4 regions of the Paenibacillus sp. FSL H8-0315 genome follow, and region 2 is predicted to be linked to each of the others. Evidence: riboswitches for the same ligand, from Rfam matches in the RefSeq annotation. Region 2 holds a riboswitch; each other region holds the start of a gene.

Region 1 (8,198 bases), 3.6 Mb from region 2:
TCAAGCATAATCGTCAGCTTGTGTGACTGCTTATTATCGGTATTGGAGGAACCGGTTTGGGAGTTGTTATTTAGCTTGTCTGCCTTCCCGCAGCTGCTTAAGAGCAAAAGTGTGCATACTAGAAATACAGAAATAAGTCCTCGTTGTGGGGATTTTAAATGATTCATTGGTTAGATCCTCTTTTCTTTAAAAATAATTGTTCGAGTAAAGCTATCGCCAGAAAAAGCACAACACCAAGCGCGGACAGCAGAAATACAGCCGCGAACATTTCATCGCTCTGCATATTTCCGGCCATTCTGCGGCTGAAGTAACCGAGTCCTTTACTGCCGCCGAGCCATTCCCCGATAGTAGCTCCGATGACGCAGTATACAATGGACAGCTTTAAGCCAGAGAAAAAAGCAGGCAACGCCAGTGGAATTTGGGTTTTGACAAGCAGCTGCCAGCGGTTTGCACCAAATGTTAATAATAAGTCCTTGTAAGTCTGGCCACTTGTACGAAGTCCATCATATGTACTCACTACAACTGGAAAAAAAGCCGTCAAAAACACCACAGCCACTTTGCTCCACAGCGAATATCCGAACCACATAATAAAAATGGGCGATAGCGCAATTAATGGGACCGTCTGGCTAATGATAAGGAAGGGATAGATGGCCTTTTCTACGGGGCGAAACAGGAACATTCCAATACCCAGCAATACACCAAAAATCACAGAAAGGACAAAACCTACCAGTATCTCCTGCAACGTCGCTAATAAATGCTGTCCAAATAATAATTGCCTGTGCTCGATCAATGCGATGCCAATAGATGAAGGTGCAGGGAGAATAAAGGCTGGAATCAAGTGAAGGCGAACAGCTGACTCCCAGATTACAAGAATGAGCAGTACCAGAAGAAGGAAGGGACCATAGTTGTCTAGATGTTTTTTAAAAGGTATAGGTTGCATGCAATCTTCGCTCCAACTCTGCCCGTAGTGCTATAAACCGGGGTTCATAGTTCATCTTATAATGTCTTGGTTTTGGTAGATCGACAATGATCTCCTGTAATTCGCTGTGCGCACCGCCAGATAATAAATAAATTCGATCACTGAGCAATAGTGCTTCTTCCAGATCATGAGTGATGAGCATAATCGTCTGATTCAGTTCACCCCATAACTCCAACAGCCAACGGTGTATCTCACGTTTGGTCATGGCATCGAGAGCGCCAAAGGGCTCATCCAGCAGCATAAGGCCACTTCCGCCTCCAGCCACTAAGGTGCGCAGAAATGCGACTCGCTGTTTCATTCCTCCCGAAAGTTCATGGGGATAAGCCTTCTCTACATCTGTTAAGCCGAAGCGGGCCAACATTTCCCGAATCTGAATGATTGTTTCCTGTTTACTAAATCTGGGCATGATCTCCCAGGGCAAAAGGCAGTTGTCGAGCACTGTTCTCCAAGGCAGCAATAAATCCTGCTGAGGCATATAAGCGATCTGACCTAAACGACTAGCGGTTGAGGGGAGCGTAGGGAGTTTTATTTTTCCATGAGTAGGTTCGAGTAAACCGGCAACCGTTTTGAAAAATGTGCTTTTCCCGCATCCGCTAGCACCTACTACGGAGACGAATTCCCCTTGCCTGATATCCATGGATAGTTTTGCGAATACAGGGGGTTGTTCAGTTTCCGGAAAAGAGTAGGTTAGGCCTTGAATAGATAAAATGGTCGTGATGATCTAACCTCCTAATATTTTTGTGGAGCGCCTAAACAAATAAAGACCCATCCATTTCCAGAGGAAATGAATGGGTCAAAAAGTTCATTCTGCATAATAACACTTAACATGCTTGATGAAAATTCTGCTCCACTTCCCTCCGCTGGTATGATCCAGATCAGGTTCCAAGGGTCCGGAGCTTGAAGCTCCGTCTCAGTCGGCCGACTCCCCTAGTGAAATAACAGGTCCATATTAATTTGTTTATAAATATACCATATCTTTCTGAGAAGTAAAGAGAGAAAGAAGTGAAGGATTAATCCAAGATTGGGTAAGATATAAGTAGAAATCTAGTTAATATTACAATTCCGATGTACATAATCGGAAAAAAGTATTGACGATCATGTGATGGCAGTGTACTATTCAATTTACCGGAAAAAAACCGGATAGAGAGAGGGGATTTAATAATGAAAAAATGGAGTTTAACTATTATATTGGCGTTAACCGTGGTCCTTGTAGCGGCTTGCGGCAATAATTCGAATACCAATACGGCTGCTGAACCAACAGCTGGAACGAATGGTGGAGCAGCATCTTCAGCGCAAAACAGTTTGGAGGCTGTGAAGGCCAGCGGCAAATTGCGGATAGGTACAGAAGGGACTTATGCACCTTTTACTTATCATGACACTGCGGGGAAATTGACGGGTTTTGACGTGGAAATTGCCGAAGAAGTAGCCAAACGTTTAGGTGTTGAAGCTGAATTTTTTGAAACTCAGTGGGATGGTATTTTTGCTGGGATGGATGCGAAACGGTTTGATGTCATTTTTAATGAAGTTTCCATTAACGAAGATCGCAAAGTGAAATATGATTTCTCTGAACCCTATATTGTATCCAAGGCAGTATTGATCGTGAGCGAAAACAATGAGGATATTAAGACCTTTGCTGATCTAAAGGGTAAAAAAGCCGGACAATCCCTGACCAGTAACTTATCCGACATCGCTCGTGAGAACGGTGCTGAAATCGTAGCTACGGACGGTTTCAATCAAGCGATGGACCTGCTGACTTCGGGACGTATTGATGCAACTGTGAATGATGGCTTGTCTTATCTGGATCTGAAAAAACAAAAACCAGATGCAAAAATTAAAGTGGTTGATGAGATTCCTGAAGGCTCACAAAGTGCCGCGGTATTCCTGAAAGGCAATGATGAGCTGGTGAATGCGGTCAGTGATGCGATTAAAGAGATGAAAAGTGATGGAACGTACTTGAAAATTTCCGAGAAATACTTTGGAGCTGACGTTTCAAAATAATACAAGGCTAGCAAGGCTAATTAAGCCTAGAAGCTAAAAAGGATGTCTGAATAATGGATGACCGCAAAATACAAATTTTCTTAGATACACTGCTACCCCTGCTTAAAGCCGGGGTGGCTTTTACCATTCCGTTGGCGCTACTTTCCTTTGTGCTTGGATTGATTTTGGCGATCCTAACCGCGTTGGCACGTCTTTCACCGTGGGTAATTCCGAAGCTAATCGCCCGTTTTTATGTATGGGTCATTCGGGGAACCCCGTTGTTAGTGCAGCTATTTATTATATTTTATGGTTTGCCGGCTGTTGGTATTGTACTCGACCCTTTCATTGCCGCCACCATTGGATTTACCCTTAGCGTAGGGGCTTACTCATCGGAAATCGTACGCGCTGCTATCCTGTCGATACATAAAGGCCAGTGGGAAGCTGCCTTCTCAGTCGGGATGACTCGTGGGCAGGCTCTGCGCCGCGTAATTCTGCCACAAGCTGCACGCGTTTCTGTACCGCCGTTATCCAATTCTTTTATTAGCTTGGTCAAAGATACATCGCTTGCAGCGATCATCACCTATACGGAGATGTTTAGAACTGCTCAGCAGGTAGCCTCTACCACTTATGAGCCTCTGCTGGTATACTCCGAAGCAGGATTGTTTTATTTAGTGTTCTGTTCTGTGCTGTCGGCGCTGCAAAATTACTTGGAGAAACGACTCGATCGTTACTCTGCGACCTAAAGGAGAGATACTTGTGATTGAAATCATTAATTTGCATAAATCCTTCGGCGCACTCCAAGTGTTAAAGGGTATTGATCTGAAAATGGAGCATGGAAAGGTACTTGTCATTATTGGGCCATCCGGCTCCGGAAAAACTACACTGCTGCGCTGTTTTAATCTGTTGGAAATCCCGGATCAAGGCAGCCTGTCACTCGGGGATATCACCATCAATTTTACAGATCATAAGAAAATTCCTCAGAATTCCGTATTAGCTCTTCGGCAGAAAACAGGGATGGTCTTTCAATCGTATAATTTATTTCCGCATATGACTGCGCTAGGCAATGTGATGGAGGGACAGGTAACTGTCTTGAAACGAACCAAGGAAGAAGCGCGTAAGCGGGGCCTTCAACTGCTGGCTAAGGTGGGTTTGGCTGATAAAGCTGATAACTATCCACATCAGCTGTCAGGAGGACAGCAGCAGAGAGTGGCCATCGCCCGGGCTATGGCAGTAGATCCAGAAGTGCTGTTGTTTGATGAGCCCACTTCGGCGCTCGACCCCGAGCTGGTAGGGGAAGTGCTTAAGGTCATCAAACAATTAGCAGCAGAAGGTATGACTATGGTGATTGTGACCCACGAGATGAAATTTGCCGCCGATGTAGCGGACCGGATCATTTTGATGGATGGCGGTCATATCTTAGAGCAAGGAACGCCGCAAGAAGTGCTGGAGCATCCGAAGAATCCCCGGGCTCTGCAATTTCTGAATAGACTGAATGGTGAAGAAGAGTAGAAAGACAATATATATGAAAAAGCAGCTCGGGAATCATCCGGAGCTGCTTTTTCGTGTGTAGATTATTCAAATGAGAAGAGTAACTGAAATTTGGCTTATCCTCCAGTTTTCAGGAACTCCAAAGCGTTGTAAAGCATAATCGCTGCTTCGGCACGGGTGAGTTCGCTTTTTGGATTAAACTTTCCGTTAGCGTCTAGAGTATTGATCTTGTATTTCAGGGAGCGCTGAATACTGCCTTGATACGCAGGGGTCAATGACGCTTCATCGGCGATATCTACTGGAACGATATTGATCATCGGCAGATTACCAACGCCTTCGATCGCTTGCACTAGATAGTTAGTGAATTGCTCTTTGGTCATAATTAGGCTAGGATCAATGTCTTTTGGAAGCTTAACTTGATTGTAATAAGCATTGATGAAGGCTTCAGCGTACCAGGCTTTGTCTTTTACTTTTGTGAACAAGCCGCTGGCAACAGGAGCTTTGTTAAAGTCAATGGCTGCGAGGCTGAGCTGAAGACCGCCGGAGATAAACTGAATCCCTTGGGCTGTAGTTACCTTAGAGCCAGGGAGAAATTGAGATTCGCTGACACCTTTAATTAACCCTTGATTTTTTAAAGAAATGATTTTTTCTTTGCCGTTTATGTTATCAATATCCTTAAAGGTGTTCCCAGCTGCAAACATCTGACCACCCAAAGAAAAGGAGAAAATGGCTACGGTTGTGATCGCTGCTAGTGTGCTTTTTTTCATGTTCATGTCTTTTCACCTCGTTGTATGGATAGGCTCCTTAGCCTTTGTCACTCCTTTAACGTTGTAAATTATGGAAAGGTTGCGGTCTAATCTGTATTATTTCACGAAAAAGTAGATTTTAATAGAAATATAGGCCAGATTGGGGTGTAGTACTTTGGATAAGTGGCATGAAATGATATAATGATGTCAGGCTCTTTTCATTCGTGGTTAATTTTGTTATGATTATATCGTAACGATTACTATTTATGGTTTGTCTTAACTGCATAAATAGGAGCGTCTCAGAGGGTACGGATGTTAAATCGTTCCGGGAAGGTAGGAGACCAAATGGATCAAATATCAAATATCAGTCAATTGTTTGCGGCGCAAAAATATAAATTAACGCCTCAGCGTGAAGCTATAGTGAACGTTCTGCTCGACAATGAGAAGGATCATTTAAGCGTAGAAGAAGTATATATGCTTGTTAAGAACAGCTATCCACATCTGGGCCTGGCAACGGTATACCGTACACTTGAGCTTTTATGTGAGCTACACATTGTAGAGAAGATGAACTTCGGAGACGGAGTTGCCCGTTACGATTTGCGCGGGAACGATCATTCGCATATGCATCATCATTTGATATGCAGCGTATGCGGTCGGTTGGAGGAAATTAAGGACGACTGGCTTGTGGAGCTGGAGAGAAGAGTGGAACGTGAATATGGCTTTAACGTCACGGATCACCGCCTTGATTTCAAGGGTACTTATGGAACATGTAAACGTACTGGCTGCAAAAAAGCAAAAGCAGAAGCAGATAAAGCAGTCTCGTAAGATTGCTTTCTAACCTAAAGACACAGGCTTTCTCTAAGCCTGTGTCTTTTTTGATTACTGCGTTCTAGGAAGTCTAGCTTCGAGTAGGTACAAAGGATTTGATCCACGTTCCGAAACTGCCAGGGTTACGGCTCTGAACGAGAATTACACCTTCTCCACGGAAGCGGCAGACAAGTGCTTCACCACTAGTTATGCTGTTAAGCCAGCCAGAGGCTGCCTTTTCCACCTTGTAGTCCATATAGTCTGGCCATGCTACGAGGTGTCCGTTATCGATAATCATTTCTTCACCAGGTCCTAAATTTATTGCATGGATAGCACCGAAGGAAGACAGGAACACCGTTCCTCTGCCACTGATTTCTACAATGAAGAAGCCTTCACCGGAGAAGAGCCCTCTGGTTAAATTCTGCATTTTGGTATTTACTTGAATGCCTTCAGTTCCGGCGAGAAATCCGTCTTTTTGAACTAACAGTTTATACGATCCGTCTAATTCTATCGCCTGAATATCGCCGAGTGAGCCAGGCGACAGCAATACCTCACTTTGACCACGGGTCGCTCTAAGTTCTTGAAAGAAGAATTTCTCACCGCTCAGCATTCTCCCGAGACCGCGCATTAAACCACCATCCACGGTTCCTTTTAATTCTACGTTAGGTGACATCGCGACCATTGCGCCCATTTCAGCCTTTACGCTTTCACCGGGATTTAGTTGGACCTTTAACATAGCAAAAGCACCTTCATACAAAACCTGGTAATTCATCCTTTAAACCTCCGCATCTATTTAGATAAGATAGAATACTAGCTTTGCTCTAAGTGTAACGGAATTCTTGCTTCGCTCATAGTCTGGAATATGTTAAAATGAAGTTGTCTTATAGATGTAAGATCAATAATCATTCACCCATGAATAGGAGAGTGGTGTCACATGGCACGAACCAAGACACAAAAAGCCTTGCGTAAGGCAGAGCGCTCCGGAACCTGGTGCGCAGCACAGAGTCGTAGATTGAATAGTGATTATGGAGCCATTTCACAGCATGTACGATTAACACCAAGCAAGCAGGAACAATTGAATAAGAATAGATATAAGGGGCAGATCTTCCAAGATGATGCTCCTTTTTTATTGGCTATTTGATAAGAGAACATCGCTCAGCGTATAGTAATTGAAGAAATAATATATAGGAGATGTATCCCTGATGAAACAAAATAAATATGACGATTCGAATTTCTTCTCCGCCTACCAGCAAATGCCCCGTTCTATTGGAGGGCTTGCAGCAGCAGGAGAATGGCATGTATTAAAGGCGCTTCTTCCAGACTTACATAATAAAAGTGTGCTTGATCTGGGCTGCGGCTTTGGCTGGCATTGCCTATACGCCCGTGAGCAGCAGGCGAGTTCAGTTATAGGTGTGGATATCTCTGAAAAAATGCTGCAACAGGCGCGTGAAAAAACGAACGATCCTGCTATAACTTATATCCAGCTGCCGATTGAGGACATTGATTTTGCGAGCGAGCAATTTGATGTGGTTCTCAGTTCATTGGCTTTCCACTATATTGAATCTTTTGCAGCCATCTGCCGAAAGGTGCATTCGTTTCTTAAGCCTGGCGGGAGTTTTATTTTTTCAGTGGAGCATCCAATCTTTACTTCACGTGAAGAGCAAGACTGGTATGCCGATGAGCAAGGAAACCGCCTGCATTGGCCCGTAGATCATTATCAATCAGAAGGACTTCGTGAAACTAAATTCTTAACAGAAAATGTGATTAAATACCATCGCACGATTTCCACCTACTTTAATGACCTGATTGAAGCTGGCTTTACTATTAAAGCGGTTAAAGAACCAAAGCCTTCAGCAGAAATGAGTAATGATCCATGGATGAAGGATGAGGAACGTAGACCGATGTTCCTGATCATTTCGGCTGTAAAAGAATAATCTCATGCTCACGAGTTATGTTCGAATATAGAAGCAGGGGTTGTCCTAAAAGTAGCTTTTTCTACTAAGGGACAACCCTTTTGCAATGAAACGGGTTTTCTTCATTTACACCTGTTCTCTGCTGTGCACACGATATTCTCTTGGTGACATCCCGAAACGACTTCGGAAGACCCGGTGAAAATAGGTGTAGTTCGCAAAACCACAAGTTTCTGCTACTTGCTCCAGCGGCATGGGACTGAAGGTTATCCGTTCTCTGGCCATTTCCAG
Region 2 (8,198 bases):
GCGCGAGATTCTCAGCCCAAGTGTCCTGTGTGCCGGCAAATCTTTGATTTTCTGGTGCTTGGTCAGGTGCATAGTCATGAGAGTCAATATAAGTTACATTCCAGGTAGCATCATTATAGAATTGATCACCGCTTCTCATACTGAATGCTTCCTGAGCAGTTTTGAAAGCCCAGTGCATTGGAAAATCAATAACATCCATACCCGATTTCTTCGAATAATCAGGCGTATGATAAGTATTTCCTGTTAAAAAAGCATTGTTCGAGGTAGGTTGTCCTGCTGTAGTAGAGTTATCTGCCCACTCTTGTTCCACCGATAGCTTGTTGGAAGCGTAGTCATTTTGACCGTCACCTGGATAGGGTTTTGAGCTTTTCCAAGTATAAAATGGTGTTGATATCGCCGGAATTCCACTGTTCCACACATCTCTGTACCGAGTAGCCACTTCCCCAAAGACAAAGAAGTCTGAGCCCCCTCTTGTTTTCCATGCCGGCACAAAATATTTGTTAAAAATATACCGGCTTACATGCTTTACAGTATCGACCCGGAAAGCATCCACACCCATATCAATATATTGATTATAGCTGTCGATTAGATACTGATTCACTAGAGGATTCTCTGTGTTTAAGTCCACACAGTCTCCCGCAATCTGTCCTGTCTGGACGGTGTAAGACTCCCAAGAAAGACTTTTTTCCGTATGGTAAATATTATTGTTAGTCTCCGCAGTCTTCATTAAGGCAAGTCTTGCCTGATATTGCTGATCCGGGGTCATGGAATCATAGTTAGCTGGCAGCTTATCCGTAATTTTGAGCATGTTACTCACGGTGTCCGCCGCCGTTGGATCTTTTTTGAACATCGGGAACAGATTTTCTTCTCCAAAATTACCGGTATGATTGACGACAATATCTTGAATAACCTTTATCCCTCTAGCGTGTGCTGCATTGATCAAATCCTGATAAGATGCCCCTGCGGATTCATATCTTGGATCTACTTTTGCAAAATTTATTGCATGGTACCCATGATAATCATAACCGCTGGCATTCTGCACCACAGGTGTAATCCAGATGGCACTGAATCCTAAGGCTTTAATGTAATCGAGCTTTTGAATCAGTCCTTTGAAATCCCCTCGCCAAGCTGGATCAGAGTCCGGATTTCCTGCCTTGGCATCCTCCCATGCATGCTCATTGTTACTCGAATCACCATCATAAAACCGGGAAGTGATTACAAAATAAATCGTATCTTCACGAAAATCGCCCTTATTACCAATGTTATAAACAAAACTCTGTTTAGTTTCATTTCCGGCACCATCGATCACAAGGAATTTTAAGGTTGTCGTCTTATTAATCAAGATAGACGGTCCGGTAAGAGATGTCAGTGCATTGCCTGAAATATAGACTTTTGAACTCGTTGTTGGTTCCGTACCATTATCTGTGTAATATGCTGTGGTTGTTGCCGCCTTGTTGTCTTTTATATTAAAAGATACGGAAACCGCTGAGCTCGAATTCCCAACAGGCAGATTCGCAGTGATAATCGGAGCTTGCAAATCGGCATTCAGATCAATCACATAAGCAAAAGAGCCTACATTACCCGCTTGCCCTATAGAGTTAACGCCGAATGCTTTGATAGTCAAAGAAGAAGGTACTTGGATTGGAGTCGTATACAACGTTGAGGTTGTCGTAGGTGTTGATCCGTCGGTCGTATAATAAATTTTATCGCCGCTATTTGTACTGGATAGGGTCACCGTTTGGGCAGAATCATAGGTTTTGGGCACAGGAGAGACGGTTATCACCGGAACCTTAGGAACGTCTGGATTGGCGTCATACCATACGTTATCTGAGTTATACCAGCCCTCTTTTACGCTGCGAGATAAGTCAGCCGTCTGTTTGCCATTGCCGTCATTAAAGATCAGGCTTGCCCCTGTAGCATTTGGAACAGTATAGCTATACCAATCGTTCCCGTCCGATTTCATCAGTATTCCCGGCCACGCTCCACTAGTCGGAACGGTTGCCGGATTCAGATTCCAGTAATGGATGCGGATCGCTGCATTCCAGCTTGCTGGTTTCTTAAAGTGAACGGTTAGCCCCGCTGAAGTAGGTGTAGGTGTTGGCGTCACTGTTGGCGTTGGTGTAGGAGTTACGGTAGGTGTTGGCGTTGGTGTAGGAGTTACGGTAGGTGTTGGCGTTGGTGTGGGTGTTATGGTAGGTGTTGGCGTTGGTGTGGGTGTTATGGTAGGTGTTGGCGTCACTGTTGGGGTAGGAGTTATCGTTGGTGTTGGTGTAGCTCCGGCCGAAAGGGTCACATAGTCGATATTAATATTCCCGCTATCATCCGAGTCATATTTATAAGCAAGCGTGTTATTTCCTGCCTGTAAGGAGAGTGTTTCTGTTTGGTCTGCCCATGTATCCCAGTTGGTCAGGTTGGCTAATGTTGTCTGTGTAACCTTTATTCCATTGACATAAATGGACACTTTTTTAGCACTGCCGGATGCATTAGCATAGTGAAGCGTGGCGTTATAGGACCCTGCTGCGGAAGCCTGGACGTTAAAAGTGGTGGCTGCTCCTGTAGTTGTATATCCATCAACAAAACCAGTGCCCGAATATCCGGTGTGATTCGTATTTACTTTTGCACCACCAGATAGGGATGCACTCTCTGATTCGTATTTTCCGGCGACCGGAATAACAACCGTCCAGTTCTTCCCGCCGTTATTGTCCCAACTATCCGTTGGAGCCGTGATGTGATAACAATAAATTAGGGTGGCGCCTTCCTGAACATTGAGGTTGGCGATGAACGTGGTTCCATTTTTGGTCATCACCGTGTCCGTAGAATTAGCCCAGTTATTCGTAGTCCAATGTAAGGTCACAGCTGCCGCTGTAGGATTGGTATAGGTGACTGTATGATCCGTATTGCTGGCCGATGCTCCACCCGATAAACCAAATAAACTAAAAATGAGTGAAAAAATAATTAACCACGAAATATAACGCCTGGATTGTTTGGATACCAAGTAAATAACCTCCTCATAATTTTAAGTGCAGCTTACGATTTTAAGCCCATCGTGATGTGCAAACGTTTGCAAAAATGAGAAAAAAAGAAATACTTAATAGTTTTAATCTCCTCCTTCAATGATTAATAAGGAAAAAACTCATTGTATGCGTTTACAAACGGTTCAATATCTGATGAATTTTCCTTGTTAAGATTATAGGCGCCAAACTTTTGCTGGTCAATGCATCTTTTAGGCTATAATTCAATCGTTTTCACTATAAGTTCCCTAAGATAGCAGGTAAATTGTTCAGGTTCTTAGCCAGCCAATTCATTTCTTTTGCAAAACGTTTTGGAGGTACACTATGTTTGTCCATCGCGGCATTAATCCACCACGGGCTTTCCATATACCACAACAACTGCAATGATTTTGTTAAATACCCCTGCTCCACCGTTCGTTCCTCACGATATCCGTCAATAAATGCTGAAGCTAGTGCTCCATCTAAATCTTCATCTAAAGCACATGACATCACTGCACGTGCAACATCAAGCTGCGGATAATCATATTTGAACCGATCAAAATCTAGAATTGCAGACAATTGACTATCTTGAAATAAAAGATTATCAACCCATAAATCACGATGTGCCCATCCAGCTTCAAGTCCTTCGAATATTTCCGGATCTATTTCTTCAGTCGCTCTCAGTTGTATCTCTAGGTCAGTGATGAGTGAAGTTTTGCCCATTTCCTTTGATTGTTGTAGGAGTACATTCCAATGTTCTAAACGTTCCTCAGGGCTTTGGGGAATAAATTGTGGGGTTCTTTTCAAACTAAGGGTCCCATCATTTAATAAACGATGCATTTTACCTGTGGCACGACCCAAATCAAACATTTGAAGGATGTTAATTTTACCCGGCTCTATGACACGCCCTTCACAATATTCCATAACCATAAACGTCTCTCCCATATCTGATTCCAGTAAAACTTTATGGTTATAAGCCAACAATTCGGGACATGGGAGTCCCTGTAGATACAATCTTTTCTGTTGAGAAAAGGCGAAGCTCAGTTCTTCTGGGTTATACAATTTATATCTTTTTTTGTTGTATTGTTTAAGTAGAAATGGTCCTGATTCCGTTGTGATTTTCCACTTAAGATTTAACCAGCCACGTTTTATTGGGGTAGCATGAAGGACTTTCAATCCAAAAAAATGATAGAAACTATTACTTAAATCCTCTAAAATGGCTTCCTCTGAACGCATCGCTTCCATTTCATCAACTCCTATCTATTCAAAGTATAAAAGAAGAAGCCGCCAATGACGACTTCTTTTAGATATTTCTTTTTAGCAGAAAAAGTTATCTATAAATGAGGCTCCCGCCTTGGAGAAACTCTTGCGCCTTCTCTTGCATTCCTGATTCAATTCTCGTCGTATTACGGATATTATGAGAGATCTTCATACTGCAAAATTTCGGCCCGCACATGGAACAAAAATGAGCTGTTTTAGCGCCTTCCGCAGGCAATGTCTCATCATGATATTCTAGCGCTCGCTCAGGATCTAACGATAAATGAAATTGATCACGCCAACGAAATTCAAAACGGGCTTTCGAAAGAGCATTATCCCGGTCTTGTGCTCCTTTATGCCCTTTCGCCAAATCTGCGGCATGAGCCGCTATTTTATAAGTAATGACCCCTACACGTACATCTTCCTTATTAGGCAGGCCAAGATGCTCCTTCGGAGTTACGTAACACAACATTGCTGTACCGAACCAACCAATCATCGCTGCACCTATAGCAGAGGTAATATGATCATAACCAGGCGCAATATCTGTAGTCAGTGGACCTAATGTATAAAAAGGGGCTTCGTTACAGGTTTCAATTTGCTTATCCATATTCTCTTTAATCAAGTGCATCGGCACATGTCCTGGACCCTCTACCATCACCTGTACATCATGACTCCAAGCTATAGCTGTTAATTCACCTAACGTCTCTAACTCGGCAAATTGTGCTTCATCATTCGCATCAGCAATCGAACCCGGACGTAATCCATCGCCTAGGGAAAAAGAAACATCGTACAGCTTCATGATTTCACATATCTCTTCAAAATGTGTATATAAAAAGTTCTCTTGATGATGCGCAAGACACCATGCCGCCATAATGGAACCACCTCTTGAAACAATGCCAGTCATACGTTGTGCCGTCAACGGGATATAACGAAGCAGAACCCCCGCATGAATGGTAAAATAATCAACCCCTTGCTCCGCTTGCTCAATGAGCGTATCACGGTACACTTCCCACGTTAAATCTTCCGCTTTCCCATTCACTTTTTCCAACGCTTGATAGATAGGCACCGTGCCAATAGGAACAGGAGAATTACGGATGATCCACTCGCGTGTCGTATGGATGTTTTTACCTGTGGAGAGATCCATTATATTATCTGCACCCCAGCGGGTGGCCCATCTCATCTTCTCTACCTCTTCCTCTATGGATGAGGATACTGCGGAATTTCCTATATTGGCATTGATCTTCACTAAAAAATTGCGTCCAATAATCATCGGTTCACTCTCTGGATGATTGATATTCGATGGGATGATGGCGCGGCCGCGGGCTACTTCATCTCTTACAAATTCCGGTGCCACATTCTCACGAATCGCAACGTATTCCATTTCCGAACTAATAATCCCTTTGCGTGCATAATGCATTTGAGAGACATTACGCCCCTTTTTCGCTCGCAAAGGTTTTCTATGGAGCGCTGGAAACACTTCCGCCACAGCTTTTCCCGTTGCATTCCCGTTATCTTCAGGCTTCACGGTTCTTCCTTCGTACGCTTCCGCATCCCCTCGTTCCTCAATCCAGCTTAGACGATTGGGCTCTAACCCCTGACGAATATCAGTATGAATATTAGCATCCGTGTAAGCCCCGCTTGTGTCATAGACATGAATTGGGGCATTCTCCTCTTCGCCGTCTATACCCGCAGTTGGACTAAGTGAGATCTCCCGCATAGGCACCTGTATATCAGGCCGTGAACCCTTTACATACACTTTTTGACTTGCTGGAAAAGCTGATAGATTGATTGGATCGTTGTTCAATTCGCTTGTCATCTCAATTCCTCCTATAAGGTGATTTGATCAAGCGGAGACGGTCTACTCCCCACACATAGAAAAGGCCACATCTGTATAAGATGCGGCCTTAGAGTAGACAAATAGAAATAGAGCTCCATTTCCTCCGCTGGCATTATCCAGATCAGGTTTGACGGTCGATAGTTATAACTATCCTCTCAGCCTGGTCCCACCAAGCTCCCGTGACTATATAATTGCTACTTCAAAGTATAACCGAAAAGAGAGAATTATCCAAATCTACTCAAATGTGAGATCAATGTATACGTTAGTTTAACACCAGTACCCCAAATCCTTCCAGAAGCACCTCACCCGACAATGTTGTGCCGCTCAGTAAATCTGTTTTGGTCTCATGAAGATGGATCGTGACAGGAGTCTCACTATAATTAAGCAAAAAAGCATAACTGGAAGAAGCTCCGGTACGGACTTGCAGTTCTACCTCTTCTGGGAGCTCCAGCCAATCTGCTGGCGATTGTAGATCAATTAAATTTATGATCTCAGCCGCTGCCTGTTCATTAAATACGGCTCCGTAATACCAAACCTCACCCTTGCCGCGACGATTTCTAGATACCGCCGGTTTTCCTGCATAATAATCAGAGGCGTAAACCGCCATCACTTCAACCGAAGCTTCCTCTATTTTGAGAATATCATTAAAGTCATCTGCTCCCGTAACGACTTCGGCCGCGCCTGACCAGCTAATTGTTGTTGGCTGACGACTGCCCTTAACCATTGTGAATTCTTCAACTGTGATCCCGCATAGATCCTTAGCAGCACCTGGGAAAGGACGCATATTACATTGACCGCGCTCATCCTTATAGCCGGTTCTACAGCCGAAGATCAGTTTGCCGCCTTGCTGAACATATTCATCCAGCAGTGCTGCTGTCTCATCTGTCATAATCGCTGGGTGAGGATAGATAAGCACGTCGTACCTTGCAAGCTCCTCCAGCGTTGTTTTTTTGCGTAAATAGAGTACGTCATTCGGGATATGCTTCTGCTGAAGCGCCTTGTACCACTCCTTATTGCTCTTCCACATAAACGGGCCATGCCAAACATCGTATTCTCCATCCCACTCATTGTCATAATCACGAACAATAGCAATGTTAGCCTGATTACGAGTACCGACAAACGCATGACCTGCTGCTGCCAGCTCCTGACCGATCTGCCCCGCTTCCCGCACTCTCCGGTTAGGCTGATTATGATAGTCATTGATTCCATGCCAATAAATTTCATTGCCCATCGTAGCTGTCCGCCAGCGGAAATATAACACCATATCTGCTCCATGAGCGATCGACTGATAAGTCCATAACCGCATCTGCCCGGGCTTTGGAGAAGGCATATCCATCCGGTTCACCCAGCCACCCGGGCCCGACTGCTGCTCCATAATGCAGAAATTCGGGGATATCGAACGAACAACAGATAACGACAGTCCCCAGCCTCTATCATTCAGCGGATTCCGCTCATTCGGGTCATAAAAAATAGTAGAGAACTGAGGATAGGAATCATAGCTGAAGAAATCCAACAGTTCATCCGTCATTTCATGGCTATCGAGATGCCCGAACAGACCGTTCGTGGTTACCCACTGCTTAGGGGCAAGTTTACGGATGATATCCGCTTGGTTTTTGGCAAAAGAAATTGTATTGTCCGAAATAAACCGTTTTTCATCCAATGCCTGATGAGGATTGGGTTGCTTCGGTACTGGAGTCGGACGTGGAAGATAGACCTGAGACCAGTCACTATAGCTTTGATTCCAAAAAACAGCTCCCCAAGCCTCGTTCAAATGCTCAAGTGTAACATATTTCTGCTGTAGCCATTCCCGGAAAGCCTTATGGTCACTCTCCGAATAAAATTCACTGATCTCACAGTTGAGCTCATTATCAATTTGCCAGCCAACTACACCCGGATGATTGCCGTAATGTTCAGCCATTTGTTCTGCAATACGTGCACACAGTTCCCGGTATTTAGGACTGCTGTAATTATAATGACGGCGCATGCCATGCTGAAGTGTAACACCTTCGTAGGTTACATTTAAAACTTCGGGATACTTATCAGTCAACCAAGCTGGAGGCGTGGCCGTCGGAGTACCAAGTACAACCTGAAGACCATATTTATGTGCTAGATCA
Region 3 (8,198 bases), 2.9 Mb from region 2:
TTAATTTCAAAAGTGAAAAGTGCATATGAATTAGGACTCATTAGATCTGAAGTGGGGATTGCCAGAGGCGAAATGGTCAATGGGACAGAACTAGAACCTAAAGCTATAGTGACCCGGGAGAAAGCGGCCAAAGCTCTGTACTTTATGTGGGTGCTGGAACATGAAGTGAATGCAGAAAATCATGTTTCTTCTCTAAAATAGTCAGGGTGAACAATTCAAGGCACAGCAGCGATGCTGTGTCTATTTGTATGCAGTGAATTCCTCTCCACTTACAGCAGTGTATCTCTCACGGTTGTTTATTTGTACTTTCATTGTGGTAAGTAAGATTCGTAAAGCGATTTAAGAAAATGATAAACCCAGCGTATAAACGTGTATAGTTGTGCCATCCTAAGACGATCAGTTAACTATCAATTTGCTTAACGAGAGGAGATAGGGAAGATGTCAGGCAACAATAAACAAGCTACAAAAACCTTACCCCCACAGGAGCAGCATCATCAGCCAGGGATTGAGAGTGAAATGACGCCGCTGCCCAAATACGAGCCGGCAAATTATAAAGCAGCAGGTAAACTACAAGACAAGGCGGCGTTAATTACCGGTGGAGACAGCGGAATTGGGCGTGCAGTTGCTGTGCTTTTTGCTAAAGAAGGCGCTGATGTGGTCATTTCATATCTTAATGAACACTCAGATGCAGAGGAAACTAAACGTCAGGTTGAGCAGGAAGGCCGCAAATGTATCCTAATTCCAGGTGATATCGGTGACGAGAAATTCTGTAAAGATCTTATTAAACAGACGGTGGAGGGCTTAGGAAAGCTTGATATTCTCATCAATAACGCGGCAGAGCAACATCCGCAAGCTAAGATCGAGGATATTACTTCCGAGCAGCTAGAGCGTACTTTCCGTACGAATATATTTGCGATGTTCTATTTAACAAAAGCAGCTATGCCTCATTTAAAAGCAGGATCTACAATTATAAATACAACTTCAATTACCGCTTATCGCGGAAGCCCGCAGCTGCTGGACTATTCATCAACTAAAGGAGCTATTCTTAGCTTCACACGATCCTTGTCCACGAATCTGGCAGAGAAGGGCATACGGGTAAACGGTGTTGCACCAGGTCCAATCTGGACACCGCTGATTCCCTCTACCTTTGATGCAAAACAGGTTAGCGAGTTTGGAGGTACACAGCCTATGAAACGGCCTGGACAACCAGAAGAGCTGGCACCAGCCTATGTATATCTGGCCTCTGACGATTCCAGTTATGTGACTGGACAGGTTATTCATGTAAATGGTGGCGAGGTAGTAAACGGTTAGATCAGTACAGCTAATGTGAATAAATGGGTGTATTTCAATAAAAAAATATGTTACTATAAACCACGTTAGCATTTTAAAATTGTATATTTATGTCACTAGGGGTGCCGATTGGCTGAGACGGAATGGATTTCCGGACCCTTTGAACCTGATCTGGTTAAGACCAGCGTAGGGAAGTGGAGAACGAATTTCTGTTGTCGGGCTATTTGTAGTGCCGTCTATATACAGATTCTGACTGCCTTCCTTACGGGGGGCAGTTTTTTTGTTTTTTACTGACCTACAGGGAAGTGAGAGAGGAGATCGTGATGTTGCAAGCTGAGATCCATCTAATATCAGACGGCAAGCTACAACTGAGACATTTTGTTGAACTAGCTGTCACGGTGCAGACATGGGTCGATTATATTCACCTGAGAGATAAGCAATGTCCTGCATGCGAACTGCTCGCTGCGGCACAGCAGCTGTTGGCTGCCGGTATGCCCGCTACCAAACTGATAATCAACGACCGGATAGATGTAGCATTGGCAGCTGGTGCCGCGGGGGTTCAGTTGGCTTGGCACAGTCTGAGTCCGGTTACAGCCCGGCGAATTGCACCTCAGCTTCGGCTGGGGAGATCGGTTCATTCTCCGGAAGAAGCGGCGAATGCCTCAGAGCAGGGAGCTGATTATTGCTTGTTTGGTCATGTATTTCCCTCGGATAGCAAGTTAGGGCTGCCCGCACGTGGGTTAGAGCTGCTTGCAGAAACGGTGAAGACCAGCTCTATTCCTGTAATTGCGATTGGCGGAATTAGCCCCGCTAATGCGGCGCAGATCATCAGGAAAGGTGCGGCAGGAGTTGCTGTGATGTCCGGTATTTGCGGAGCGGATGATCCTTATGAGGCCGCCAAAGCTATTCATAAGGCGGTTCATTCATAGCCTGGAGGTAACAGCATGGGCGAAGGGGGTGATTCAGAATGAAGCTGTTGATTAACGGGAAATCCGCAGAGTGTTCTGGTGGTATTCAAACTATAGCTGATTTGATCAGTCTTCCTGAGTGGTCGGGTCGTCTGATGATCATTGAGCTGAATGGAGAAATTGTCAGTAAGGAGAATTATGAAAGTACTGCTCTGAGCGAGGATGATCGTTTGGAACTGGTGCACTTTGTTGGTGGGGGTTGAGATGGAGCGGTATAGAATTTTGAGAAATTTATACGAACCAAAGGGAGGTAATTTCATGCATGACCCGTTACATATTGGCGGCATCGAATTAACCAGTAGATTATTTATCGGAACCGGAAAATATAGCCGGAATACGTTGATCCCCGAAGTGATCGCAAGCTCTGGTTCTCAGGTGATTACTGTAGCGCTTCGCCGAGTGGACCCGCAAGGTGGAGCAGAAAATATCATGAACCACATTCCCGGCCACATGACTCTTCTGCCTAATACCTCAGGAGCGCGTACAGCGGAAGAGGCAGTCCGTATTGCAAGATTAGCAAGAGCTGCGGGACTGGGGAACTGGGTCAAGATCGAAGTGATCAATGATCAGAAATACCTGCTTCCAGATAATCTGGAGACCATACGAGCTACAGAGATTTTAGCAGCGGAGGGTTTTGTAGTATTGCCATATATGAGTCCGGACCTTTCGGCTGCTTTACGTCTGAGAGATGCCGGTGCTGCTGCTGTGATGCCGCTTGGTGCGCCGATCGGGACGAATCGCGGCCTGCGCACTAAGGAGCTTGTGCGTATTCTTATTGAAGAAGTGAATTTGCCGATTATTGTAGACGCCGGGATTGGCAAGCCCTCGGAAGCGGCGGAAGCAATGGAGATGGGGGCCGCTGCTGTTCTGCTTAATACGGCTATTGCAACGGCACGTAATCCGCTCGTCATGGCGGAAGCGTTCCGCGAGGCGATATCCGCTGGCCGCAAAGCTTATTTGGCAGGACTCGGTCCTGTAGAAGAAGTTGCTTTTGCTTCGTCACCGTTGACTGGATTTTTGAACTGAATTTGATAGGTCACGAAAGGAGGGAAGATTAGCATGAGCTTTTTTGACACACTGGCCCGCTTGGAGCAGTATCCTTATGAGCAACTGTGGAAGGAGTTCCGGGAGGATGACGTTAAGCGGGCGCTTGGAAAAGACAAGCTGAACGAAAATGATTTGCTGGCATTGCTCTCTCCGGCAGCAACGCCGCTGCTAGAGGAGATGGCGTTGGCTGCACAGCGACTGACCCGTGCACATTTTGGTTATTCGATGCAGCTGTTCACACCGATGTATCTTGCGGATTTTTGTGTGAATCATTGTACCTACTGCAGCTTCAGCTCCATTTATGATTTTCCGCGCAAAAAGCTGTCCTTGGAGGAGGTTCGCAGGGAGGCTGAGAAGATTGCAGCTACAGGTCTGCGGCATATCCTCATTTTGACTGGTGAATCGCGCCGGGAGAATCCTGTCTCATATATTAAGGATTGCGTAGATGTACTCAGGGAATTTTTTTCCTCTGTCAGTATTGAGATAAATCCTCTATCAACTGCAGAATATAAAGAGCTTCTTCAAGCAGGGGTGGATGGATTAACACTATACCAAGAGGTGTACCACCAGGAGACTTACAGAAAGCTGCATGTTAAAGGGCCTAAAAGAAACTACCGGAATCGCCTGGATGCACCTGAACGCGGCTGTCAGGCAGGTTTTCGTTCTGTGAATATTGGTACGTTGCTCGGGATGTATGATTGGCGGCAAGAAGCATTCCAAAGTGCCATGCATGCCCGCTATTTGCAGGATCGGTATCCAGATTGCGAGATCAGTCTGTCACCTCCGCGGTTTCGGCCTTATTTAGGGGAATTTAACCCGGAGTGTGATGTTACCGACCGATCGCTAGTGCAGATTATTTTGGCATACCGGTTATTTTTACCCCGTTCGGGCATTACTTTATCTACACGAGAGCCTGCCTCTCTACGCGATCATTTAATTCATCTAGGAATAACTAAGATGTCAGCCGGGGTCACTACTGAGGTGGGCGGTCACACTAATGCAGGGGGAACTCCGCAATTCGAAATATCCGATGGCCGTAGTGTGCAGGAGATTACGGAAATGCTATATACGAAGGGTTTGCAGCCCATTTTTAAAGACTGGGATATCCTGACCGAATCAACAACGTAACGCTTGTATTATCAATTATTAATCACTAATGGACCCCTGCGAGATTCATGCGGAGGTCCATTTTTTTTGTATAGAGGGTGTTTAGTTTCCGGCAGAGAGCTCATCGAGAGACATTTCGAAACTCGGTGCCATATGAGTCAGAAAATAATCCACTTCCTGCAGGTCAAGCCCACGAAGTTTTGCTGCTGTCTGCTCCTTCGCGGCGGCAAATTCTCGGTTTCCTGCAGCAACTTCCCATACGCATTTCAAATAAGCATCCAGCCGATCAGCGGCTTTCACATAGCTGTGCAGCAGAATGTCCTCCGAATCGGGAGGGCTGTCTTCCGGTCGTATAAGCTGAGTGTAGATGCTTTTCAGCTCTGATGGAATCATTCCAGTTAAGCGATCAGCCGCAACTTTCTCCATTTCGCGGAAGCTGGTGAGCAAGCTAGGATTGTTGTATTTTACCGGCGTGGCGATGTCACCTGTGAACACTTCGCTGGCATCATGGAACAGAGCTATGGTTGCTGCTCGTTCCGCGTTTAGTGAACGTCCAAAATGAACATTACCGATGGAACAGAGCATATGTGTGAGCAATGCAACATGAAAAGAATGCTCAGCGACGTTCTCCGGTGCGGTGCTGCGCATCAAGCTCCAGCGCTGAATATACTGAAGACGATATAGATAGGCAGAAAAATGGTAGCTCAATTTTAAAGTAACCCCTTTCATGCGGTGCTAGGTATGATATTATTATACTAATTGTATCAAACTTTAGATAACCTGGAACTGCCGAGAGGAGCTTGAATGAAGATGCAGCATTTTGAAGACAGTATTTATAACCTTATCGTAGAAACTTCCACGAATTTGCCGGGAGATGTACGCCGGGCAGTTGCAAAAGGTCGCGCGCTGGAAGACAGGGCTACCCGGTCCGGTCTTGCTTTAACCACGATTGCGCAAAATATCGGAATGGCTGAGCAGCAAGTGTCTCCGATCTGTCAGGATACGGGAATGCCTACATTTATCATTCACACCCCTGTGGGAATCAATCAGATTGAGATGAAAAAAGATATTCATAATGCCATTGTACGAGCGACCAAGAATGGTAAACTTCGTCCCAATTCTGTAGATTCATTAACAGGTGAGAATAGCGGAGATAACTTGGGTGCAGGCACACCAGTCATTCATTTCGAACAATGGGAAGAGGATAAAATAGACGTTAGACTTATTCTGAAGGGTGGAGGCTGCGAGAATAAAAATATTCAATACAGTCTCCCGGCAGAATTAGAAGGACTCGGCAAAGCGGGTCGGGATCTTGACGGAATCCGTAAATGTATTTTACACGCGGTATATCAGGCGCAGGGACAAGGATGTAGTGCCGGTTTTATTGGCGTGGGTATCGGCGGTGACCGTACGACTGGCTACGAGCTGGCTAAGAAGCAGCTGTTCCGCAAAGTGGAGGATGTTAATCCAATAGAAGACCTTAGTAAGCTGGAAGACTATATTATGGAGAATGCTAACAAGCTTGGAATTGGCACGATGGGCTTTGGTGGTGAAGTATCGCTGCTGGGCTGTAAGGTTGGCGTAATGAATCGTCTGCCAGCTAGCTTTTTCGTATCCGTTGCTTATAACTGTTGGGCCTTCCGCCGCCAAGGGGTGCTGGTTGATCCATCCACAGGCAATATAGAGGATTGGTTGTATGAGAGTGGTACAGGGATATCTGTAGATGATGAAGGGGCACATGAATCTGAAGCAGTAGTTGCTGAGGGAGCTAACAGCCCGGCCTCTGAGTCGCGGGAAGTACGTCTTACAACGCCGATAAGTGAAGAGGATATCCGTAGTCTGCGTGTTGGAGACGTGGTTATTTTATCCGGTGAAATGCATACAGGCCGTGATGCTTTGCACAAATATTTAATGGATCATGAGTCTCCGGTAGATCTGGAAGGGGCTGTGATTTATCATTGTGGTCCTGTGATGATGAAAGATGAGGAAGGCTGGCATGTAAAAGCTGCGGGCCCAACTACGAGCATTCGTGAAGAGCCTTATCAAGGCGATATCATCAAAAAATTTGGAATCCGTGCAGTCATCGGAAAAGGTGGTATGGGTCCAAAAACGTTAAAAGCGTTGCAGGAGCACGGCGGGGTATACCTCAATGCGATTGGTGGAGCCGCCCAGTATTATGCTGAGTGTATTAAGAAGGTCAACGCTGTTGATTTTATGGAATTTGGTATTCCTGAGGCGATGTGGCATCTCGATGTGGAGGGTTTTGCAGCGATTGTGACGATGGATGCTCACGGCAACAGTCTGCATGCGGATGTGGAAAAAGATTCTGCAGCTAAATTGACTCAATTCAAGGAGCCAGTGTTTAAATAAATGGGGTTACAACCGGTGGATAAGTCATGAGGAGGGCAGATTCTCTGAATGGCTTTTCCATGGGTTTTAATCAAATTATAAGGATTTATATGTCCAGACTATAAATGATCCTTAAGGAACGCCGAAGGCGTTTTTGCCTGTCTAAAGGAGGACAACGAATGGCACCACATTATATTAGAAATGGGTTTCTTAACGTTACGCCGTATTTTATTGCGGAAGATGCAGACCAATTGATAGATTTTGTTGTGCACTGCTTTGATGCCAAAATTATTGATATGCTGCGAAATGATGAGGGAAGGATTAGGCATGCCGAGGTCAGAATCGGTGATTCCATCATTGAGATTTCCGAAGCGAATGAAAAGTATTCACCGGTACAGCTTGCCATTCATCTTTATGTAAGAAATGTTGATGAGACCTACCGCAAGTGCCTGGATGCCGGGGCTTCTATTATTGAAGAACCACTGGATAAATCCTATGGAGAAAGAGGAGCAGGGGTTAGAGACCGTCAGGGTAATCAGTGGTTTCTTGCCACCCGTACAGAATAAACTCATGTGTTTTTACAAAAGTAATACAAAGTAACAGTCCAGAGTTAATCAACTCGGGCTGTTATTTTTATATAATCTACTCTGGGGGGCTTATGTCACGGTCATAGTCGTACTGGTATTTTGAAGAAAATGAAGTTAGGATAAAAGATACAATGATAAAGGGAGAGGCAAATTTCAGATGAAACCGTTTCGTGCTCGTCTTACGTTTATACTTATGGCCTTAATCGGTATTTCCATGATTGGTACTGGATTTACGATGGCTCATCTGTTTAAGAGCTCCCATATAACTGCTCTGGAAGAGAATATGTCCCGGGAAATAAGTTTGCTCTCAGGAACACTGGAATTTGTAGATATGAATTCTTCAAATGCGATCCCGTATTACACTGAACAGGCGGAGCATATTTCTAAACTTTTAGATTCTCGGATAACGTTTATTACAAAGTCGGGTAAAGTAATTGGCGATTCTGAGAAAAACCCCTTGGAAATGGACAACCACTCCAATCGTGAAGAAGAGATAGGGGCTGCGAAAGAGGGAACTGGACGGGCAATCCGTTACAGCGAAACTCTAAAGCATGAGATGTTATATGTGGCTGGAAAGGTAACTTCTGATCAGGGATTTGACGGCTATATTCGGGTCTCAATGGGACTTGATGCTGTAACGCAAGGTCTTAAGCATGCTTGGATGATCATGGCTGCAGGTCTAATTATCTTGTTCTTGTCAGCAACTATTGTGAGCTATAAAGTAGCTTCAAGCATGACTTCCCCGCTGGAGCAAATCACAAGAGTCGCCCGGCGGATTACCGATCTGGATTATGATGCCAGAGTTCATTTGAAGCGTAAAGATGAAGTTGGACAGCTGGCTACAGCGATT
Region 4 (8,198 bases), 1.2 Mb from region 2:
GGCGTGGCCGCGGAAACGGCACATCGACTGTATGCAGAATGGAGCCGGGGCGGCCGGAAAATACATAGATACGATTAGAGAGCAGCAACGCTTCTTCGATGTTGTGAGTGATGAACAGCACAGAGCGGCGATTCTCTTCCCACAGCTCAAGTAGCCAGCGCTGCATTTCACTGCGAGTTAGTGCATCCAGTGCACTGAAAGGTTCATCCAGCAACATTAGCTCCTGCGGAGCGAGCAATGCTCTGAGAAAAGCTGCACGCTGCTGCATCCCGCCAGACAGCATATGCGGATAAGCATGTTCGAACCCGCTTAACCCAACCTTGGCAAGCCACTGGCGCGCTTCCTCGCGGGCTCCATCCCGCAGTGCGCCCTTGATCTCCCCAGCAAGCAGCACATTATCCTCAATCGTACGCCAAGGAAAAAGCGCAGGCTGCTGCGGCATATAACTAATTTCACCGCGTTGACCTGTAACGACCTTACCGTTCATGCGGATCGTGCCTGCATCGGGTTTCACAAGGCCGCCAATCATATGGAATAAGGTGCTTTTTCCGCAGCCGGAAGGACCAACGATCGAAACGAACTCTTGTTGCTCTACCTTGAGAGAGACATTATTCAGAACGTTCGTCTCACGGCGACGATGGGAAAAAGATTTGGAGATGCCGCTCACTTCAAGGGCGGGTGCCACGGTATGAGCTTCAGGAGAGCTTATGACTTCTGTTGTTCTGTGTTGCATTTGCGTCGCTTGAGACATACAGGCATCTTCCTTTCTATGAGTTACGGCGCGGCTTCCAGCGAACCAGCCATTTTTCCAGCAATGCAATAATAGCAAAGAGTACAAGACTTAAAAGTACAATAATAACAATAGCAACAAACATCCGATCCGTACGATATGCGGATTTCTGCAGAAGCATATAATAGCCAATACCTTTATCCGCGCCAATCCATTCAGCGACCACGGCGCCCATAACCGCATAAGTAGCAGATATTTTTACGCCGGAAAATAGTGCCGGGATAGAAGAGGGCAGCTCCAGCTTGGTGAAAATTTGCCACTTGCTTGCGCCAGCCATTTTCATATAATTCATCATGACCTGATCACTTTGGGCCAGACCGCCCATCGCAGCGACAGCTACCGGGAAGAAACATACTAGTGTAATCAGCACGATTTTGGGCAAAAGACCAAAGCCGAACCAGATAATGAGCAGGGGTCCGAGCGCGATGGAGGGAACATTTTGACTCAGAATAATAAGTGGATAAAAAGCCCGTCTAGCCCAAGGCAAAAGATGCAAAAGCAAAGCAACGATCAGGCCTACCCCCGTACCAATGGGAAAACCAATTAAAGTGAGCCGCAGCGTAGCCATCGTATGAGCCCAAAGACCAGAAGCGTTACTGGTGGATTCACGAGCAATATCAGCAGGACTCGGCAGAATCCAGGATTCAATATGAAATACAGATACAGATAGCTGCCATACGGTTAAAAAGAAGACGACCGCCACAAGGGGCGGCCATATTAGCTTCCAGGTCGATCTCACGGCCGATATTTCTCCGTCAATTTATCCATGCTGATTCCGTTAGGATTATGAGCGATTTTGATCTGCGAAATTACGCTTGGACTGCCTGCTTCGATCAACGCCTCCTGCATCTGACGCACAACCTCCAGCAGCTCGCTAAGCTCACCTTCCATTGTGGTTTCCAGCGGATTCACTTGATGTTTAACACCGGATTTCTGAATGACCTCAATCGCTTTATCTACGTATGGGATGGAATCCTCATTGTTCGGAGTTTTTGGAATTACTTGAATGCTTAGTAGGGTGTTAGCCACAATAATCAATCCTCTCATTTTATAAGGTAAGTTCAAAAAGCCAACTTTGATAACGAAGTAATTCATTACAATTGTTGTTTACTCCGCCGGTAAAAAATCATTACTGAATGCACTAGCAGCATCCAGCGGTTTATCCAGCAACTTCAGATCGTACATCCAGTCGCCATAATTCTGCCAGACCTCGGTTTTTTGCTCGCCCCAGCGGGCAGCATCGTCCTTGTATTTTGGGCTAAGCCATTTTTGGCTAGCTAGGACAAGGTCGGCGTCCAGGTCAGGAACGGCCTTCGATAACATACCGGCAGCCTCTTCCGGATGATCAATGGCATATTGATAACCTTTTGATGTGGCTTTCATGAAGGCCTTCACCAGATCAGGATGATCTGCAATTTGCTTCTCACTCGTCGTCAGCACAGGCGTGTAATAATCGAGCTGTGGCGCATAATCCTTTAAGTACAGCATATCCAATGGCTCGCCACGCAACTCAGCCTCAACACCAGTCCAAGCGTAGAAAATCCAGGCGAAATCAATGTCACGTTTGACGGCGGTAAAATAATCAGCTTCACCGATACTGATCAGCTTCACCTTTTTTACATCGCCACCTTCAGGATCCATGATAGCTTTCATGGCTGCTTCTTCGGCCGGTGAGCCCCAGCCTCCGTAGGTTTTACCTTCAAAATCCTTTGGTGATTTAATATTGCGATCTACTGGAGCAGCGAATCCCGACGTATTATGCTGAATAATAGCTGCTATCGAGACAAGGGGTACGCCTTGTAGACGGGCTAGTGTTAATCCTTCTTGGGCGCTGATGCCAAATGCGGCTTCGCCAGAAGTAACCATAGTATCAGAACCCGCTGCGCCTGGCTGAACGATCTCGACGTCCAAACCTTCTTCAGCGTAGTAACCAAGATCCTTAGCTACGTATAGACCGGTATGATTCGTGTTCGGTGTCCAGTCGAGTGCGACTTTAACTTTGGTGAGCTCTTTTGGAGCATCCGTCCCAGCCGCAGCAGTTGGATCAGTAGCATTTGCTTTGTTTCCGGCTGTATTCCCATTGTTGCTTCCGCATCCGGCAATGGCAAGAATGAGTACACAGGTGAGGCACAACGTAAGTGCTTTTTTGAGGTGCATGTCTTCTTCTCTCCTTTAAGGTTACAAGAATCCCGTCTTCACAACATGAACCGTAAAGTGTAGTATGTACGTTTTTCTACATCTTTTAGTGATCTTACAAAAAAAGCGCCCCGAGTGATCGGGACGCTGGCTTGGCGCAAGGTTAGTTAAGGTCACAGGGACCAGAACCAATTGGCGATTCCTACGCTGGCATTATCCAGATCAGGTATAAGGGTCAGTATCTTGTGGGATACAATCTCAGCCGGCCAATTCCAGCACCCCTGGTTCTATGAAGTTAACGGGTATTTCTATGTGCAATATAAGTAAGTATAAGTTTTGTACCCATACTTTATATCTTATATTTCTCGCATACGGTGTATTATAGACGGCTGTACTCGGAATGTCTAGTAGTGCACTCCTGAATTTTTCCAATCCAGTAGTTTCTTTTTTGCTAGTCTAGATCTTTATATTTCTTGCGGTGACGCCGTTTAAGCTCACTAACCAGCGCCCCTAGCGTGAGGACAACGCTGATCAGAATCCCGCTCATGATCACGAAGAGGGCAAGAAATTCAAAGGGAGAATAACCAATCATTTTACTCCATTGAATCTTTCCATCCAGATCGTCAATGACCTGATTCATGCCGTAAATCCCGCTTACTACCGTAAATACAGTAAGAATCATCAGCAGATTATCCCGTCGCTTGGATTGAAACTTATCCTGATACTGAAACAGGTCATTTAAGGTTTCTTTCACTTCCTCGAACAAAGCGTCGTTTCCGTATACTTTACGCAGCTGAAGAAATATCTCCCGGCCCTGCGACTGGGAAATCAACTCCAAGAAGTAGAACTTTGCCGAGAACTTATTAATGGAGTAGATTAGATTGTCTATTTCCTCATAATCATGATTAATCCGAAGTCGGGAGTGCATATTGGCGAGCTTTAGCAGAACGATTTTGTGGAAAATATTGAGTAAAAATCCGTAATAATATTGCCCGTACATCTGGTTGGCTAGACTAACAGCAATCTCCTGTTCAGCGCGGGTCATGCAGCAAAAGGTTTGCTCATTCATCATATAATATGTGTCTGGACCCCAGCGATTATAGGAATGCTCATGACAATAGTTTGCAATATACGCAGGATCGCTGGCACTGGCATAGGGCTTTCCGTTTAGATCAATTCCATCAAGCTGTGAAGCACGATAGCGCAGATTTACACTAATCTCATCAGAGCTTTCTTCATTCTGAAAGCCATAAAAAGCTTGCACCTGCATTCTTTCATCTACGAAAAAAGGAAGGGTCTCGAAATAAGCCCCATTGATATCCGATTGATCCAGATATGGCTCCAGTCCATCCACCAAATTTCGGAAGACAAAATCCTCTACCATCTCATAGGTCTGTTCCCCGCAATGAATATAAGTGTAATCATCCTGTATGAAGGTATTCTCTAGCGCACGGAAACGATCCGCGAATTCTAGGGCAATACTAAAGGGAATTGAATCCCCCTCCAGCTGGACACGTATCGTCACGAATCCAAGCTGAAAAGGACATATGAATATATCCGTCGAGAGAATTTTGAAAAATATAGATTGCTGCGGAATCTCCAGAATGCAGTCGAGATTATTTACTCTGGAAAAACGGCGAAACGAGTCGGCATCCTTCCTGCGTGGAAAAAGGACATGTGCAGCAAACGGTAAATAGGTGCGCTCCATTCGTTCATGGGAAACACAGTAGCCATCTCCGTAATAGGCAGCTTCAAGCTCTTTATTATCCAGAAAAAAACGTGTGAAGCCGTCGTTCTGTAATTGCTGGATAAGCTGCTTAGAATCGCCCTTTTTTATAGAAAAGGGAAATATAAACTGCATGAGCGCAGTATGTAACAAAGGCTCAGTTGAAGACTCATTCATTCATCGTCCATCCTTGTGCTCAGAATATGCTTATAGATCACATTACCCTAAAAGGATAACGTTGATACTGTTCTAAATACGGGAACTCTTTCCTTTCACCGCTTGCATGGACTGGAACCTCCATGCGGCAATGCTTAGCAGAAACAAGAAGGCGGCAAAAGCGGCGAGTAATCCGGCTGTTTGTGCCACTTCTAAATGGTCCATAGACCAGCCCATAAACAGAGGTAGCAAAGCACCGCCAACACCTCCGGAAGCAATCATAATGCTGGGTGTTGACTCTTCGGTGCCAGGCAGCATTTTGCTGGAGAAGACTAAAGCAATGGAGAAAATACCGGACATAAACAGCCCCAGCAGCAGAATTACAATGAAAGCAGCCATTCGATTGTCAGTGAACGGAAAGAGTGTCAGCAGTAACAAGGTTAGTAAACAGCTGCTGAGAATGTACACGCGGTAAGATATTTTTTCGGCAATTACACCCGCAAACAATCTTCCTGTAGACATCGCCAGCCAAAAGAAAGTGACTGTCAGTGCTGCGGCAGACTCCGTCATCCCTAGCTTGGCAATAAAGATAGCCGGCATAAAGTTGACTAAACTCATCTCTGTGCCTACATAAAGAAAAAAGAAAACGATGAAGATCCCTAACAGAATCCATTGCTTACCTTTATACGGAAATTTTTTGTTAGAACGTGAGCTTGAGGATTGCGAATTGTCTGCTCCTTGGACAGAGGCACGTTCATCCAGCATTCGTTGTAGATTACCGAAGTGCCCTCTTGTCCAGAGGATAAGAGAAATTAAGGAGAAGGCAGCGACGATTAGAAAGGCCAATCTCCACGCTCCGGCAGCAATGAGTGGACTGGCGATAAGCGGCATCACGAGTGCGCCTATCCCGAATAGCACTTCAAGCCGGCTCATTGCAATAGCAGTTCCTTCGGTTACAGCACCAATAATAATGGTGCCGATAACCGCTTCGATCATCCCGAAACCAAAACCTGCGGCAACAGCGATAACATACATCCAGCCCCAAGGCGGTAGAAAGGCGTAGGCAATTTCTGCAACTAGTAGAAGACTGGTGGCAATGAGGATGCCTCCACGTTTACCGAAGCGGCGATTAAGCAGGGGAGAGACCAACACGCCTGCTAAAAAACCAGCGAATTGACTAAAGATTAATTCACCGCCAGCACTATAATTTTGATCATAATGTTGCAGTAGAACGGGCAGAATAGATCCCAGCACAACATGTGCCAGACCGATAACGAAGTAGGAAAGACAGCCGATCCAAATCAGTTTTTTCACGAAGTAAGCTCCTTATCTTGAAGTAGTTTATGAAGTAAGGTCGGATTCAATGTGAACCTGAAGGGTACATTATAATAAGCACCATTGTTATGATAAATCCAAACGGTGAGCTTGGATATATAAACTTTTGTTTACATGCTTGAAGGGAGAGATTTACGTAATGGATAACAAACAACTGGAGCAACTCATTATTAAAGCATTGGATGACAACAAGTTCGGTTCCTTTGGTACGATCGAAGAAGGAAATAAGCCGAAAGTACGTTATATGGCCATTTTCCATGAGGGTTTGAAGATTTATTTGGCTACAAATCGCAAAACTCATAAAGTGGAGGAGTTATCCGATAATCCGAATGCTTTTGTACTGCTTGGCTATGAGGCAGGCGGAAGCAAAGATGTGCTGGAGATTGAAGCAACTGCTACCGTCTCTAAGGATGAAGGCTTGCGCTCCAAGGTATGGAATAAAGAGCTGGAGCCATGGTTTACAGGACCTGATGATCCTAATTATGTAATTCTGGAGCTTACTCCAACACGTATTGAGTATGTAGGCAGCAATAAAGAGCATGGAGTATGGCAGCCGTAAGCTTTAGCGTTGAATTGATCAAACAGCCCTCCTATCCCATATGGGGTAGGAGGGCTGTTTGATGTGTTATAATGACTTCAACTTTTTAGGTATTCATATCGGGGAGGAGCTAAAGCTACATGAGCGTTACTCTGTTATATATTGAAGATGATCGTGAAATTGGCAGTGTAGTGTCTGCTGATTTAAGCGAAAGAGGATATAGTGTCCGCTGGTTACGGAGCGGCGAAGGAGCGATGGAAGAAGCCGGCGCCTGCCAACTGGCTATTCTCGATGTTATGCTACCAGGTCTGGACGGGTTTACGATCGGGCAACGTTTGAAACGTTCTTACCCTAAGCTGCCCATTTTGATGCTCTCCGCCCGGACCTCGATTGATGATAAGCTGCAAGGTTTGGAGTTCGCAGATGATTATTTGACCAAGCCCTTTCATCCGGATGAATTGGCCGCTCGAATCGAAGTGCTGCTCCGAAGGAATGGGGCATCGGTTCAGGATTCACTCACACTTAAACATCTAGTCGTATATGAAGGGGATAACCGCGTGATGAATGCTCAGACTCAGGAAGAAATCATGCTTACAGGTAAGCAATTTCAGATTTTTTCCTATTTGCTGCGTCATCTTAACCAAATTATGACGAAGGAGCAGATCTACGAGGCCGTGTGGGGTGAGGCTTATATCGAAGGAGATAAAACTCTAATGGTACATATTCGTTATTTGCGTGAAAAGCTGGAGCTTGATCCGGGTAATCCGGAAATTATCGAAACTGTCCGTGGGATCGGCTACCGGGTAAGAGCATGAGAGGATTAGAGCGCATTCGCAAGAAACGTAATTCCTCTTTGTTATCAGGGTATTTGCTAATTATCGTATCTGCACTGCTATTTATCCCTGTGGTCCTTCCGTTGTCTTTTGTTGGCTACAATATTCTTAACGAAGTGACCAAAGGTGCCCCGCCTGTAGATACATCCCTGTATTCGAATATTGCACCGCTGGAGACTATGTGGCATAAAGAGGCACTTCACTTAGAAAATGCTTCTTCGGAAGCCATAAATCAGCGGCTGCATGAATTGAGTCGAAAATACACTGAGGCTACTATGTTTTGGGTAGACGGGCAGGGAAAAACCCAGTTGATTCTCACGCCTGAAGAAGGGGATAAGGATAAGATTTACCCTGAAGTTCCTGATCAGTGGACTGCGGCTGAGGCTATTTCATTTATGAAAGAAAGTACGAATCGTGATCCTTTAGCCATCGTTGCTTTCGTGGGGGACAAAGTGGAGGCAGACAAGGGATTTATGGTGATGCAAATTCCAAGCAAGCTGCTGAACAAAGGGGCTTATGGGGGATTAGGGGCTTGGGCTTGGTATAACTTTGTGTTATTTACCCTTTTTGGAGGGTTCGCTCTGGTTTCATGGATGTTCTTTAGAAAAATTCGCAAACGGCTGCTGCAACTGCAAACCGCGATGACGATCACAGGCCCGGATAGAATGCCTAAGTCTATAGTGA

The links. A riboswitch is a leader RNA that binds a small molecule or an ion and turns the genes downstream of it on or off. The one in region 2 is predicted to bind thiamine pyrophosphate.
Region 1: it holds a riboswitch for thiamine pyrophosphate, as region 2 does, so the genes downstream of both, MHB56_RS26770 (ABC transporter ATP-binding protein) here and thiC (phosphomethylpyrimidine synthase ThiC) in region 2, are expected to answer to the same signal.
Region 3: it holds a riboswitch for thiamine pyrophosphate, as region 2 does, so the genes downstream of both, MHB56_RS23680 (thiamine phosphate synthase) here and thiC (phosphomethylpyrimidine synthase ThiC) in region 2, are expected to answer to the same signal.
Region 4: it holds a riboswitch for thiamine pyrophosphate, as region 2 does, so the genes downstream of both, MHB56_RS16595 (ABC transporter substrate-binding protein) here and thiC (phosphomethylpyrimidine synthase ThiC) in region 2, are expected to answer to the same signal.

What each region holds. Positions count from the first base shown of each region.
Region 1 covers NZ_JBBOTA010000001.1:6,160,209-6,168,406, forward strand. The annotation lists gene MHB56_RS26760 (ABC transporter substrate-binding protein) at 1-167, opposite strand, end outside; gene MHB56_RS26765 (ABC transporter permease) at 164-940, opposite strand; gene MHB56_RS26770 (ABC transporter ATP-binding protein) at 921-1,616, opposite strand; TPP riboswitch at 1,815-1,918, opposite strand; gene MHB56_RS26775 (amino acid ABC transporter substrate-binding protein) at 2,141-2,977, shown strand; gene MHB56_RS26780 (amino acid ABC transporter permease) at 3,031-3,699, shown strand; gene MHB56_RS26785 (amino acid ABC transporter ATP-binding protein) at 3,713-4,465, shown strand; gene MHB56_RS26790 (S-layer homology domain-containing protein) at 4,561-5,217, opposite strand; gene MHB56_RS26795 (Fur family transcriptional regulator) at 5,536-6,015, shown strand; gene MHB56_RS26800 (TIGR00266 family protein) at 6,089-6,769, opposite strand; gene MHB56_RS26805 (hypothetical protein) at 6,932-7,138, shown strand; gene MHB56_RS26810 (class I SAM-dependent methyltransferase) at 7,200-7,931, shown strand; gene MHB56_RS26815 (AraC family transcriptional regulator) at 8,037-8,198, opposite strand, start outside.
Region 2 covers NZ_JBBOTA010000001.1:2,576,659-2,584,856, forward strand. The annotation lists gene MHB56_RS11095 (alpha-amylase family glycosyl hydrolase) at 1-2,995, opposite strand, end outside; gene MHB56_RS11100 (phosphotransferase) at 3,249-4,235, opposite strand; gene thiC (phosphomethylpyrimidine synthase ThiC) at 4,321-6,063, opposite strand; TPP riboswitch at 6,166-6,275, opposite strand; gene MHB56_RS11110 (beta-galactosidase) at 6,347-8,198, opposite strand, start outside.
Region 3 covers NZ_JBBOTA010000001.1:5,475,895-5,484,092, forward strand. The annotation lists gene MHB56_RS23670 (GDSL-type esterase/lipase family protein) at 1-201, shown strand, start outside; gene MHB56_RS23675 (SDR family oxidoreductase) at 439-1,311, shown strand; TPP riboswitch at 1,399-1,500, shown strand; gene MHB56_RS23680 (thiamine phosphate synthase) at 1,614-2,219, shown strand; gene thiS (sulfur carrier protein ThiS) at 2,258-2,461, shown strand; gene MHB56_RS23690 (thiazole synthase) at 2,517-3,284, shown strand; gene thiH (2-iminoacetate synthase ThiH) at 3,318-4,433, shown strand; gene yfbR (5'-deoxynucleotidase) at 4,515-5,120, opposite strand; gene MHB56_RS23705 (fumarate hydratase) at 5,223-6,782, shown strand; gene MHB56_RS23710 (VOC family protein) at 6,941-7,327, shown strand; gene pnpS (two-component system histidine kinase PnpS) at 7,506-8,198, shown strand, end outside.
Region 4 covers NZ_JBBOTA010000001.1:3,805,423-3,813,620, forward strand. The annotation lists gene MHB56_RS16580 (ABC transporter ATP-binding protein) at 1-733, opposite strand, end outside; gene MHB56_RS16585 (ABC transporter permease) at 768-1,529, opposite strand; gene MHB56_RS16590 (thiamine-binding protein) at 1,526-1,819, opposite strand; gene MHB56_RS16595 (ABC transporter substrate-binding protein) at 1,898-2,947, opposite strand; TPP riboswitch at 3,109-3,219, opposite strand; gene MHB56_RS16600 (hypothetical protein) at 3,378-4,829, opposite strand; gene MHB56_RS16605 (MFS transporter) at 4,902-6,122, opposite strand; gene MHB56_RS16610 (pyridoxamine 5'-phosphate oxidase family protein) at 6,283-6,702, shown strand; gene MHB56_RS16615 (response regulator transcription factor) at 6,822-7,496, shown strand; gene MHB56_RS16620 (HAMP domain-containing sensor histidine kinase) at 7,493-8,198, shown strand, end outside.